DNA from 3 places in the Lysinibacillus sp. NPDC056232 genome. Region 3 is predicted to be linked to each of the others. Evidence: riboswitches for the same ligand, from Rfam matches in the RefSeq annotation. Region 3 holds a riboswitch; each other region holds the start of a gene.
The links. Region 3 has a riboswitch for cobalamin ahead of ACFCYJ_RS03445 ((2Fe-2S) ferredoxin domain-containing protein). Riboswitches for the same ligand answer to the same signal wherever they lie in the genome.
Positions count from the first base shown of each region.

Region 1: another riboswitch for cobalamin. It lies ahead of cobT (nicotinate-nucleotide--dimethylbenzimidazole phosphoribosyltransferase); the one in region 3 lies ahead of ACFCYJ_RS03445 ((2Fe-2S) ferredoxin domain-containing protein).
Region 2: another riboswitch for cobalamin. It lies ahead of nikA (nickel ABC transporter substrate-binding protein); the one in region 3 lies ahead of ACFCYJ_RS03445 ((2Fe-2S) ferredoxin domain-containing protein).

Region 1 covers NZ_JBHJTF010000001.1:204,573-209,010, forward strand. Annotated here, with positions in the region: gene ACFCYJ_RS01005 (sensor histidine kinase) at 1-483, shown strand, start outside; gene ACFCYJ_RS01010 (response regulator) at 470-1,072, shown strand; cobalamin riboswitch at 1,601-1,777, shown strand; gene cobT (nicotinate-nucleotide--dimethylbenzimidazole phosphoribosyltransferase) at 1,893-2,948, shown strand; gene ACFCYJ_RS01020 (trimeric intracellular cation channel family protein) at 3,056-3,661, opposite strand; gene ACFCYJ_RS01025 (methionine gamma-lyase family protein) at 4,165-4,438, shown strand, end outside.
Region 2 covers NZ_JBHJTF010000005.1:114,091-118,528, forward strand. Annotated here, with positions in the region: gene ACFCYJ_RS05995 (RNA polymerase sigma factor) at 1-237, shown strand, start outside; gene ACFCYJ_RS06000 (hypothetical protein) at 230-1,132, shown strand; gene ACFCYJ_RS06005 (DUF1572 family protein) at 1,306-1,842, shown strand; cobalamin riboswitch at 1,986-2,179, shown strand; gene nikA (nickel ABC transporter substrate-binding protein) at 2,424-4,043, shown strand; gene nikB (nickel ABC transporter permease) at 4,118-4,438, shown strand, end outside.
Region 3 covers NZ_JBHJTF010000003.1:39,955-44,392, forward strand. Annotated here, with positions in the region: gene ACFCYJ_RS03440 (energy-coupling factor ABC transporter permease) at 1-667, opposite strand, end outside; cobalamin riboswitch at 991-1,175, opposite strand; cobalamin riboswitch at 1,594-1,776, shown strand; gene ACFCYJ_RS03445 ((2Fe-2S) ferredoxin domain-containing protein) at 1,914-2,285, shown strand; gene cobJ (precorrin-3B C(17)-methyltransferase) at 2,290-3,960, shown strand; gene ACFCYJ_RS03455 (sirohydrochlorin chelatase) at 3,975-4,438, shown strand, end outside.

The sequences.
Region 1 (4,438 bases), on a different contig from region 3:
ATACTTGATATTATGGATACTACTCGTGATATTTGCGAGAATTTATACCCACCTTTAATTGAAAGATTGGGTCTTTATAAGTCATTAAATGAATTAATAGGAAAATACAAAATCCGTTTTAACTTTATAATCAGAGATTATATTGAGGTAATTGAGGATTTATCATTACAGCAAGCTACTACTATCTATCGTATAATTCAAGAGCTACTATCGAATGCTAATAAGCATTCACAGGCGCATATCGTTCATATTAACCTTACATCAAAAGCTCAAAGACTTATTATTGAATATATTGATGATGGTATAGGTCTAGATATGAATGATCAGTTAAACGAAATCAAAAGTATTGGGCTAATGGGGATACAAGCGCGGATTAATTATTACCAAGGTACATTTGAAATCACCCCTAATCACCCATCTGGTGTAGTAATCAAAATATCTATGAAAATAGGTGAGGATCTTGAAAATAATGGTGTTGGATGATCATATTGCAATTGGTGAAGGAACTAAGGCCATATTAAAAGCCGAGCTAAATTGTCATGCAGATGTGTTTACGGATCCATATCTTGCCCTTCAACAGTTAACCAAAGCACCTTATGACGTTTATTTAGTTGATTTTAATTTGCCAGATACGGATGGTTTGGAATTTATAGAAAAAATAATCAATATTCATCCAGAAGCAATTGCAATTATTTACACTGGCTATAACATCGAAAGATATATTACCGATTTGTTAGAAAAAGGGGTTTATGGATTTGTTAGTAAATCGGATAGTAGAAAACAATTGATTGACACTATTAATTATGCATTAGAAGAAAAAATTATCATGCCACTTTCTTTAATTAAACAACTTAATTCGAATTTTTCTAAAACAGAAAAATCAACTAGGTTGACCGAAAGAGAACAAAAAATTTTAGATTTAGTAAAAGACGGATTACCAAATAAAACAATTGCAATGGAACTTAGTTTAAGCCAACGAACGATTGAAAAAAATCTTACTAGTATTTTCTCTAAACTAAATGTTGAAACTCGTGCTGAAGCTGCGATTAAATGGATAAAGCAAATTTCATAAGTTATGACCTCAGCGACAATAAGTCAAAGGATTTTTCTCGAATATGTACATATAGATAAAACTTTCATTTGAGTTTCTGAGATCATTTTTGCAGTATTTTATTTAAAAGGGTTTGTTTATCAAACATTAAAACAATCTTAATTCGTTTTTTTTTGTTGGAAAAAGAAATAATTTGTGCGATGTATTACTTATTTGAAACGAGAACTAATACTCATGGATCTATCATGATTTTGGACACGCTATCGGGTGTTTATGGTGATTTGTTGAAAATTTCCAATGCTATTTGTTTCTATTAATCCACTTAATTATTATTGAAGCTATTAGAAAAACACTTATTTTAGGGATTCGAAATCTTAATACTAATATAAATGAACTATTAGTATTAACTACTAATGCAGTAATTACGTTGATATTTTGTGTTAAAGTTTTTAAATATGAATTATTAAGCATAGCCGTCACTTTAAAAACCAATGAAGCTTAAAAATTCGAAATATTGACACATTAAACACTTTGTCGTAAATTTAAAATAATTGCATAAAAGCATTAGGTGCCCATAGCGGGAGAATAGGGAATAAAGTGAAAAGCTTTAGCGGTCCCACCACTGTAAAAGGGAGTTTCATAGAGAATGCCACTAGCATCGTTCTGGGAAGGTTCTATGAAATGTTGAAATTGAGCCAGGAGACCTGCCTATCTGCTTCGTATTATATAGACGATGGAAAAGTCTGTAGTTTATTTGTTATGGAATAAACTACAGGCTTTTTATTTTTTTCTCTAAATCATTCATCGAGTAACAAGGGCAAAAAAGAAAGGGGAAATTTTCATGCAATTATTACAACAGACGATTCAAAACATTCAATGTGCTGACCACAAAATGATGGAGGAAGCAAGGGAACGCATAGATGCACTTTGCAAGCCTCCTGGAAGCTTGGGGAAACTGGAGGCTCTTGCTGTACAACTATCAGGAATTACAGGAGACCTATTTCCTGCGATTGATAATAAGACGATAATTGTCTGTGCAGCAGATCATGGTGTTTGTGATGAAGGGGTAACACCTAATCCACAAAATGTGACGGTCTTTCAAACATTAAATTTTCCTAGAGGAGGAACAGGTGTCTGTGCTATCGCAAAAATCACAAATGCAAAAATTGTCACATTAGACGTTGGTGTAAAAGAGGATATTCCACATGATGCTGGTGTTATCATAAAAAAAATTAAATATGGTACGGACAATATGGCAAAAGGTCCTGCTATGTCAAGGGAAGAAGCCATTCAATCTATTGAAGTAGGAATTGAAGTAGCTACGGAAGAAATAAAAAAAGGGGCGAATGTACTCGGGACAGGCGAAATGGGTATTGGTAATACGACGCCAAGTGCTGCAATATTATCGGTTCTTCACGAATGTCATCCAAATGAAGTGACAGGCTTTGGTGCAGGAGTAGGACCAGGGGGGATAGCACATAAAGTAGAAGTCATTCACAATGCTATTGCATTAAATAAACCAAATCGTGATGATGCTATTGATATTCTTGCAAAGGTTGGTGGATTAGAAATAGGCGCTATGGCTGGAGTGATACTTGCCGCAGCTGCACATCGTAAACCAGTTGTTATTGATGGCTTTATTTCTACTATTGCTGCACTTATTGCATACGAACTCGAACCAAACGTAAAAGACTATATCATTCCATCTCATGCCTCTGAAGAACCAGGTGCAAAAATTGCTGCTGAAATGCTCGGAGTTGAACCGATGTTGCAGATGAATATGCGATTGGGTGAGGGCTCTGGTGCAGCTTTAGCCTTTCCAATTTTGGACGCAGCTTGCTCTATGATGAAAAATATGACTACTTTAGAAGAAGCTATGTTGCTGTTGAAAAATTAACTTTAGTCGCTGCTGAGGATGCACGGAGTTTGTGATAAATAAGGAATTTAAAAATTTAAAACAAGCCCAAATCTGATATTTGGGCTTGTTATTATGCAACAGTATAACTATGCTCGACTCAACTTCCGTAACGGTAAACGCCATTTCTTCATGTATGAAAGTATTCTTAGTACTGTGATCACTCCAAATAATACATATAAAAAGATATCCCCTGTAAAAATTTTTAGCCCGATCATAAGCCCGGCTAATGCTGCCCAAACACCATAGATTTCATCACGAAGAACTAACGGTTTACGTCTAGCTAATAAATCGCGAACAATTCCACCACCTGACCCTGTTAAGACAGCAGCTACAATAACGGCACTAATAGGCATGTCGAGCTTCACAGCATAAAGGGCACCTTGAATCGCAAATGCCGATAATCCAATAGCATCAGTGAAATTGCCCCAACGATGCCAATGCTGAATGAGACGATGTGGAAATAAGAAAAAAATTGTAATGGCTGCAATGGCGATTTGAAACATCATATCTTGACCCCACAATGTTGTTACAGGTAAACCTATGAGTAGATTTCGTATAGCCCCACCACCAAAAGCAGTTACGATACCGAGTATATAAACACCGAATAAATCGTATTCTTCCTCCATTGCAATTATTGCCCCGGAAATAGCAAAGGCAATTGTTCCAATGATACTAAAAACCTCCCAAGCCAACCCTTTCACCCCTTAAGTGAATAAATCATTTCATGTAGTTTTAAATTAGATTCCATACTAGGAATCATTAAAGTCTCCTTTTTTGTATCTAAGAGTATTTACAAAGGAAATCATCGACTTATGATTTAGAATTATCAGATATTAAATATCAAGAGTATTGATCAGGAAAAAATAGGTTTATTATTGAGCGGTAAAGGATTTTTTTGTTTCTATTTTGCTATTATATTCCCATTTTAACTGATTGTAGCGTAGGGCTACTCGACTCTCGCCCGCAGGAAAGCGAGTAGCCCGTAGCGGAAATCAGCCTCTTTGAATTAATTCAGATGTATAAAAATGGTTAATCAACATACCTAATTAAATATCTTATTATAGCAGAAAAAATAGATGTAGTTTGTAATTTAGCTTAGCGCCAAAATGCAATTAGAAACACAAGCAAATTTTGCAGGCAAGCTCACAAATTGTTAAGATAAGATTTGAACAAATGTGAAATGGAGAAGAACATAATGACTTTTACAACCAATTTATCAGAAGAAACACTAGCATTAGCTGCTAAAATAGAAGAAAAGGTACGCCCTTTTCATGCAAAGGTAGAAGACATGGCGTTCTTCAATCAACAAAAAGTGCTTGCTGCGTTCCGAAAGCATCAAGTTAGTGATTATCATCTGCACCCGTCTAATGGTTATGGCTATGATGATGAAGGACGTGACAATCTAGAACGTGTTTATGCAGAGGTCTTTGGAGCGGAGGCTGCTATTGTACGTCCGCAAATTATTTCTG
Region 2 (4,438 bases), on a different contig from region 3:
CAAGATACACTCATTCGTCAAGATGAACAAGCTCTTTTAGATGAAGCCATTTTACGGTTACCAATAAAGCAACGTGAAGCAATTGTCTATTTTTATTTGGAGGAGATGACGATCAAGGAGATAGCAGAACTACTGGCAATTCCTGAGGGTACCGTTAAATCTCGTTTAAAGAAAGGGAAGGAATTATTAAAAGTAGACTTACAGCATATTGAATGGGAGGTACTTTTCCATGGATAAGCATACAATGCACGTATTGAAGGATGTCTCAGCACATAAAGAAGCAATCATTCAAAAGGTTCGACAACAGGTTCAGCAAGAGCCGTATCCATCAAAAAAACTTTGGCCGCATCGTGCACTGGCGGTCATGATGACATGCTCTATCTTACTATTTATTGCATGGCAAGCTTCGAAACCGATGGATCATTTAACGACAGAAATACTTCATGAAGAAGAAAAACAATCATTCACTGATTTATTTAAAACAGAAGTTGAAGGAACAGAGACAACGTTCAGTCAGTATTTTCAAATAGCAGATCAATTTATTCACCGCGAAAATATCAAATTTTATGCACCGCTTCAAGGCTTCGAGGCTATGCAAGCAGTGGCAGCTACTATGGGGAATGCTGTCCATTTAATAGACCCTGAAGATCTTCCGTTTAAATCAAATATACAAGAGGTCTATGCGGTAACATCAGAGATGCAAGATGGTAGCCTGCAAAAGCAATTTCAATTTAGTTATAAAGAAAAGTCTCTCACTGGAGTGGATCGTCAATATATTATTTTGACAGTAACAAATGTAAATCATAATCCAGTAAACTATAAAGTTACGGAAGATAGTCAGGAGTTTTCAGGGGAAATCAGGAATGTAGGTTTGAACTTTATGAATCCTTTGTATTATCATGCGATGACACCAGATAAAGGTTTCGCGTATGTATACTATAATTATGATGAGGCAGACAAGCGTATTTATCAAATGAGTACAAAAGCCAATGAGTTTTATACGTATTATAATGGCTATGCATATCAAATAGGCTATCAATTAAATGGTGATCAACAGGAAGCACAAGAAAAAATGGTTGCTCTTGCAAGGGAATTTATCCCACACATAAATTCAGAGAATGCAAAGAAGTAATGTGGAAAATAACTGCCTGCTAAAGCTCGATTGGTGAGGGGGGAGCGATCAGTGGTGATAAAAAATCCCTCGTGAGTAAGTAATACTTTATTTTTGGCAACAACTAGTTACCAAAATGACACATCTCATTCAGTCTATATTAAAATAGTAGAAAAGGGATGGGGGGTTCAACAATGACAGTAGCGCAAACGTATTTAAATGTTGTCCAGAAAAGATTTAGAAGTGTCAAAGAGCTAGGCGATAAAACACTCGACCAACTGGAAGAGGCCCAATTGCACTGGGCGTATAATGAAGATTCAAATAGTATCGCAGTGATTGTAAAACACGTTAGTGGAAATATGATATCGAGATGGACTGACTTTCTTACGACAGATGGTGAGAAATCAACGAGAAATCGTGATGATGAATTTATGGATAGCCTTCAGACAAAAGAAGAGGTAATGACAGTATGGGAAAAGGGCTGGCAAGTATTTTTAGATGCTTTACAAAAATTAACGGAAGCTGATTTACAAGGGTTTGTAACGATAAGGGGAGAACGACATTCCGTGATAGATGCGATTGAAAGACAAATGTCCCATTATTCACAACATGTCGGTCAAATCGTTTACATTGCTAAGCAAGTAAAGGGTTCTGAGTGGCAAACAATAAGTATTCCAAAGGGACAATCTCAGCCTTTCACAGATTCAATGTTAAAAAAACATCAACAATAGAAGTAAAGCCATCTCACTAGTGTGTGATGGCTTTTTTTGTGGAATATACATACATATCTTTGTTTAAAAATCGCAAAACTTTATTATATTCAGAAAATAAAATTGACGTGTATCTTTGAAGCGTGTTATGTTTAATACAAAATTTAATATGTAACATTACAAGTTTGAGTGAAAAAACTTTTTCACTTAATTTAAAGGAAAATGGGTGTAAATCCCATGCTGTCCCGCAGCTGTAAATGAGGAGTTTTGTTTCAAATACCACTGAGTAAGTACTCGGGAAGGTGAAGCAAAATGGAGATTCATAAGCCAGAATGCCTGCTTGTAGTATGATTCATTGTAGATCTACGAAAGATAGGGAGATGGATGGAAGGCTTTTAATAATGAGTTTTTCTATCCTTATTCACGTGGAATAAGGATTTTTTTATGTCTTTTTCTAATCTATGTAATTTACATCAAAGTGAGGTGTAAATAAAGCGAGAGCAAAGTAATGACGATTACTTTGTGTTTCAAGTTAGAAGTATAGTGGAGAAACATATATATTTTAATTTTCTAACACCCAAGAATAGACAGGAGCAATCATAATGATATTTTTTAAAAAATTATTACCGTTCATTCTAATACTGATGTTATCGATTTTAGCAGGCTGTTCAAGCTCGAGTGAAGGTAATGGAAGTAAAACTTCTAGCAAAAATAATAATGAAGGAAAAATGATAACAATTGGCTGGCCGCTAGATATAGGGCCTTTAAATCCGCATACCTATTTACCAAACCAAATGACTGCGCAAGCAATGGTATATGAATCATTAGTAGAATATAACGATGACGGGACAATATCGCCGAAATTAGCGGAGAGCTGGGAAATTTCTGACGATAAAACAGCTTACATATTTCATCTTAGACAAGATGTAAAATACTCTGATGGGACAGTCTTTAATGCAGATAATGTTATTCGTAATTTTAATGCAGTTTTAGCAGATCGTGATACACACTCTTGGATGGGAATGGTGAATCATATTGTAGATGTTGTGAAAGAAGATGACTATACAATTCGTCTTCAATTAGATGCACCCTATTACCCTGTATTAAATGAACTGGCTTTTGTGCGACCATTTCGCTTCTTAGGGGATAACGGATTCCATGAGGGAGATGCAACAAATAAAGGTATTAAAGCTCCGGTTGGAACAGGTCCATGGGTATTAACCGAATATAAAAAAGATCAATATGCACTTTTTAGCCGCAACGAACATTATTGGGGTGAAAAGCCACTAGTAGACAAAGTAAAAGTGAAAATTATACCAGATTCAGAATCTATTTCACTGGCATTTGAAAATGAAGAATTAGACTTAATTTATGGTCGTGGCATTATTAGCTTAGATAACTACACTTTCTTAAAAGACAGCAATCAATACAAAACGGCTGTATCTGAACCTTTATCTACACGTGCATTACTTTTTAATACACAATCTGGTCCTTTAGCAGAATTAAAAGTACGTCAGGCTATTCAATACGCTGTTAATAAAGAACAAATGGTTGAAAGTATTACCCATGGTACAGAAAAGGTTGCCAATACACTGTTTTGGGATGCTATTCCATATGCCAATATTGAGTTAAAACCAATCCTATTTAATCCAGAAAAAGCCGAGCAGTTATTAGATGAAGCAGGTTGGACATTAAAAAATGGTGATAAAATCCGTTCTAAAAATGGGCAACCTCTTACATTAGATTTAATCTATATTGCCACAGATGCTATCCAAAAACCTATGGCAGAATTAATGCAAGGGGAATTAGCTAAAATAGGCGTTCAATTAAAACTTGAAGGCGCTGATGTAATGGTAGGGCTCCAAAAATTAATGGATAATCAAGTAGATATTAATTTCTGGCGCACAAACGGTCCACCAACAGACCCACACAGCTTCGCAAACGAATCAGCAACACCGAATGCAAATGGTGTTTATGAAGCGAAATTAGGCCTAGAAAATGCAACACAAATTGATGACAAAATACATCAATTATTAATTGGGACAGATGAAGCGGAACGTGTGCAATTGTATAAAGATATTTTAACAATGTTCCATGACCAAGCATTATTTTATCCAATTTCATATGAAACGAATAATGTTATTTACCATAAATATTTGAAAGATTTTAACCCCCGTGCATCTGAATATGATATTCCTTATGCTCAAATGGATGTAAAGTAAGAGAATGAAAAGAGAGTGGGTCTATTATGACTCCTCTCTTTTTGCACTATGAAGACTTGGGAAGTGATGAAAAAATGTACGAATCAACTTGGCTTTTTTGTCTAAAACGAGTAATTACATTACCATTTGTTTTACTAGGGGTTTCAATCATGACCTTTTTATTTATTCGTTTTGTTCCAGTAGAGCCAGCGGAGGTCATACTTAGACTGTCAGGAGTCGCCCCGACAGCAGAAGCAATACAGGCGCTACGATCGGAATTAGGCACTGATCAACCTTTGTCTATTCAATATTTTATATGGCTAAAAGGCGTGTTACACTTCGATTTTGGTACATCGTTTGTGAGTAAATTACCCGTTGCTCAAGAAATAGTAGAAAAACTACCGGCAACTTTTGAA
Region 3 (4,438 bases):
TCACTGTTAAAATGCCTTCACTAACAGCAAGAGGAATTTGCGTTAACGCGAAAATACCAGCAAACTTTGTGAAAGAAGCCATAAAGCCTCCGATTTCAGAAGGGAAGGCAAGAGCTAATTGTACAGAAGTGACAACATATGTACCTAAGTCACCAAGCATTGCTGCTAAAAAGACGGCTACTGAAAATGATAACCCCATTTTTTGTGAGCCCTTAAAAACATAATAAGCAATAATAGGCCCAGCAATTGCCATAGAAAAGGCATTAGCACCTAAAGTTGTAAGTCCGCCATGGGCTAAAAGTAAAGATTGGAATAATAATACGATTGTTCCGATAACACTCATCGCTAATGGTCCAAAAAGAACTGTCCCAAGCCCAACTCCTGTAGGATGCGAGCAACTTCCCGTTACAGAAGGGATTTTTAAAGCTGATAGCACAAAGGCGAAAGCACCCGATAGCCCTAATATCATTTTTGTTTCAGGATTTTCATCAATAGTTTTACGAATAGAACGTAATCCTAAAATAATAAATGGAATCGATAAGACCCACCAAAAAATCGCCCATTCGATTGGCAAAAAGCCCTCCATAATATGCATCGCAAATGCACGATTTGGCACGAATAAAAATGCCAATAAGAAATAACTAAGCTTCCAACCTGAGAATTTCAAATATCTCTCCTCCTCACATTAAAATTTTTCGAATTAGTATGCGAACTAAACAATTTCGCCTTGGCGTAATTGCGTCAGGATTTTGAATTGTGCCAGCACATTTCATTCCTTTGAAAATCCGTGACATCCGCCGGAGGCTTTATTTTCATTCAGTAGATGTTTTGACCAAGCCGGAACCATATCTGTACTCATCTGCCACCTTGAGATGGGGTCTCTTTTGAATGAAAATAAAAAACACTTCTCCGTTTGTGGAAAAGTGCATAGCTAAAAATGCAAATAAAATTCTAATCTGCTCAGCCGCACACCTATCCTCGTAGGTTGAAACGATCACATATTTTTCGGCAGGTCTCCTGGCTTTAGTTCAACGTTTTATAGGCCTTCCCATCCTTTGGACAGTGACGTTCTCTATAAAACTCCCTAGTACAGTGGCGGGACCGCGCCGGACTTGAACCGGCTTCCCTTTTAAGCGAAATGATGAACAATTCGCACCGAAAAAAGATGAAGTTGTGAGATTTCACGACAAAGTGTAACATGATTTTCCATATATATGCTATACTTTTTATGAAAAAATTTTAAATTGAGATTCTATGTCGAAAATTCTGATAAATAGATAAAGATTTCACATATTGCTATGAAATATTAAAAAAATTGTCACAAATTAAAAAAGAAATATTGAATTTTTTAAATAATAAGATATGATAGAAACAGTTTTCTATTACATTAAACTTCTTTCAGCAGAAGTCTCCCACCTCTATAGGTAGTGAGATGAATGCAGATTTAAGTTACTTTTCAGCGGGTTCCAAACACCTGCTGAAAGAAGTTAAAGCCTCCGGCGGATGTCACGGAATCGGAAATAAGTTCTTTGTGCAAGCACAAAGCCGATTCCGGACGCAATTATGCCGAGGCATAATTGATATAATATAAATTCATATAAAACATCCATAAGTGCTTGAATATTTTCAAGATAATAGGGAAATCGGTGAGAATCCGATACAGCCCCCGCTACTGTAATAGCTGATGAAATCGCGGATGCCACTAGTGAAAACTAGGAAGGCGCGAAAGTAAAAGGAAGCTTAAGTCAGGAAACCTGCTTATGTGATAATGCATGCAAACTTTTCGGAGGGAGAAGTTGAAGCGAGAGCGAGTACCCGTATATTCGTTTTTATTTGGCTTCTACTAAACCTTTACTCTTCGACTAGAGTAAAGGTTTTTCTTTTTCCTAAAAGCAAATGAGGGGAGAACAACTATGACAACTTGGAATTTAGAGGGGATGAAAACACATCTTTTTATATGCAATGGTAGTAGTTGTATGAAAAAAGATGCTGAAGATATTACACAGGCAATTCGTGATGAAATACGGTTGCTAGCGCTTGATCAGGAAATACATACAACAAGGACCCGCTGTAATGGTAGGTGTAAGGATGCTTGTGTTGTCATCGCTTATCCTCAGGGGAATTGGTACCGTGTGTCGACAACGGAGCATGCGAAGGCACTCGTACAAGATTTAAATCATGAATCGTTACATAATGAGCATGTTTTTACATTGCGTGAAGGTTTGTTGCAGCGTACAGCGCAAACAACAGCCATTAAAGGTATTGAAAAGGAGAAAGAGGGGTAACAAAATGGCTCAAAAAGGTAAGATTTTCGTAGTTGGCTTTGGCCCTGGAGACTTTAAACATATTACGACTCGTGCTGTGGAAGCACTACAACAAAGTCATATGATTATAGGCTATAAAACTTATGTTGAACTGATTCAGGATTTAGTTAGTGCAAAGTCGATTATTAGTACTGGTATGACAGAGGAAGTTTCACGTGCTCAAGAAGCGGTGCGTCAAGCAGAGGCTGGAAGTATCGTATCGGTCATTTCCAGTGGGGATGCCGGGGTTTATGGAATGGCAGGATTAGTGTATGAGGTATTAATCGAGCTAGGCTGGACAGAAGCAACTGGTATCGAGGTAGAAATTGTTCCAGGTATTTCAGCTATTAATTCATGTGCCAGTTTACTAGGTGCTCCCATTATGCATGACGCCTGTACCATTAGTTTAAGTGACCACTTAACACCTTGGAATTTAATTGCAAAACGAGTAGAAGCGGCAGCAATGGCGGATTTTGTTATTGCTCTTTATAACCCGAAAAGTGGACGTCGTACGAGACAAATCGTAGAAGCACAACGAATTTTATTAGAATATCGTTCGCCAGATACACCGGTTGGACTTGTGAAAAGCGCATATCGAGAACGACAAGAAATTACGATGACAACTTTAGCAGAAATGCTTGAACATGATATCGGCATGTTAACAACTGTTATTATCGGGAATTCAACAACATTCTTCTACGACAATAAAATGATTACGCCACGGGGTTATCAGCGCAAATATACACTTGGTGAAGAAAAACAGCCGTTACGACCACATCAACGACTGAAGGAAGAAAATGAACCGTGGGCCATGAATCAAGAAACAGGCTCTGCGCGTAATGATTTTGCGACAGATCCCAATGCCAATCGTATAAAACCCAGTTTAGCTATAACACCTGAACCAAAGCCTAAAAAATCATCACTTGAATTGGCGACAGCAGCTCTGGCAATGGTGAAGGGAACGAGCGCTGTGAAAAGTTCACCTAAGTTTGTTCAACAAAAAATCGAATCCATTTTTGAATTAGCTGTAAGTCCAGGGGTAGCCAATAAATTCTTTACTCCTCAACAAATGATGACGTTAGCTGAGGTCGTTGGTGAGGAAGGGACGATGGAGTATACACCAGACCATCAAATTCATTTGAAAATTCCAACGTCTGAGCCTGAAGAAATTACAGCAAAGCTTCGTAAAGTGGGCTTTTTACTAACACCAATTGGTGAGGTACTTTCGTTAAAGGCTTGTGATTTCTGTTACGGAGAAAAAACCGATTCGATTCCATATGCAGAAGAGATTCAAGAAAAGCTTGGTGGTATGGCGTTACCGAAAACTTTAAATATTGGCTTTAATGGCTGTGGTATGGCGTGTTATCGAGCCGTATTTGATGATATTGGCATTGTTTATCGTAAAAGTAAATTTGATGTTTTTATTGGTGCCAAGCCGGTTGGTCGGACAGCACATGCGGCCCAGCCTGTTGTTGAGGGATTAGAACCTGAACAGCTAATACCGCTGATCACCGACATTATCGAAGAATATAAAGCAAATGCATATCCAAATGAACGTTTGTTTAAATACTTCAAGCGTGTGAAAAAGATCCTACATTTTACGTATCAGGATATGTCTTCAAAAATAAAAGTTGAGCCAGCTCCATGCGGCGACTAGTGAGGGGTAATGAGATGAAAGCAATTTTATTTGTCGGCCACGGGAGCCGTTTAGCAGCAGGGAATGACGAGGTACGCACGTTTATCGAGCAAATGACACCTCGTATTGATGATAGCTTTTTAGTAGAAACATGTTTTTTAGAATTCGCTTCGCCAAACATTGAAGAAGGTATTACGAACTGTGTGAAAAAGGGTGCTACAGAGGTGCATGTTATTCCGATTATCCTTCTTCATGCTGGACATTCAAAAATGCATATTCCAGCAGAAATCGAACATGCGCGTGAGCATTATCCGAATATAACGTTCACATATGGTCAAACAATCGGTATCCATGAAGAAATATTTGCGATTTTAGAAGATCGTTTAGCAGAAATCGGCTTTAATGCGGAAGAAGAACATAAGGATACTGCCATTTTATTAATTGCACGAGGCGGTAGTGACCCATATGCAAATGGTGATTTTTATAAAATTACACGTTT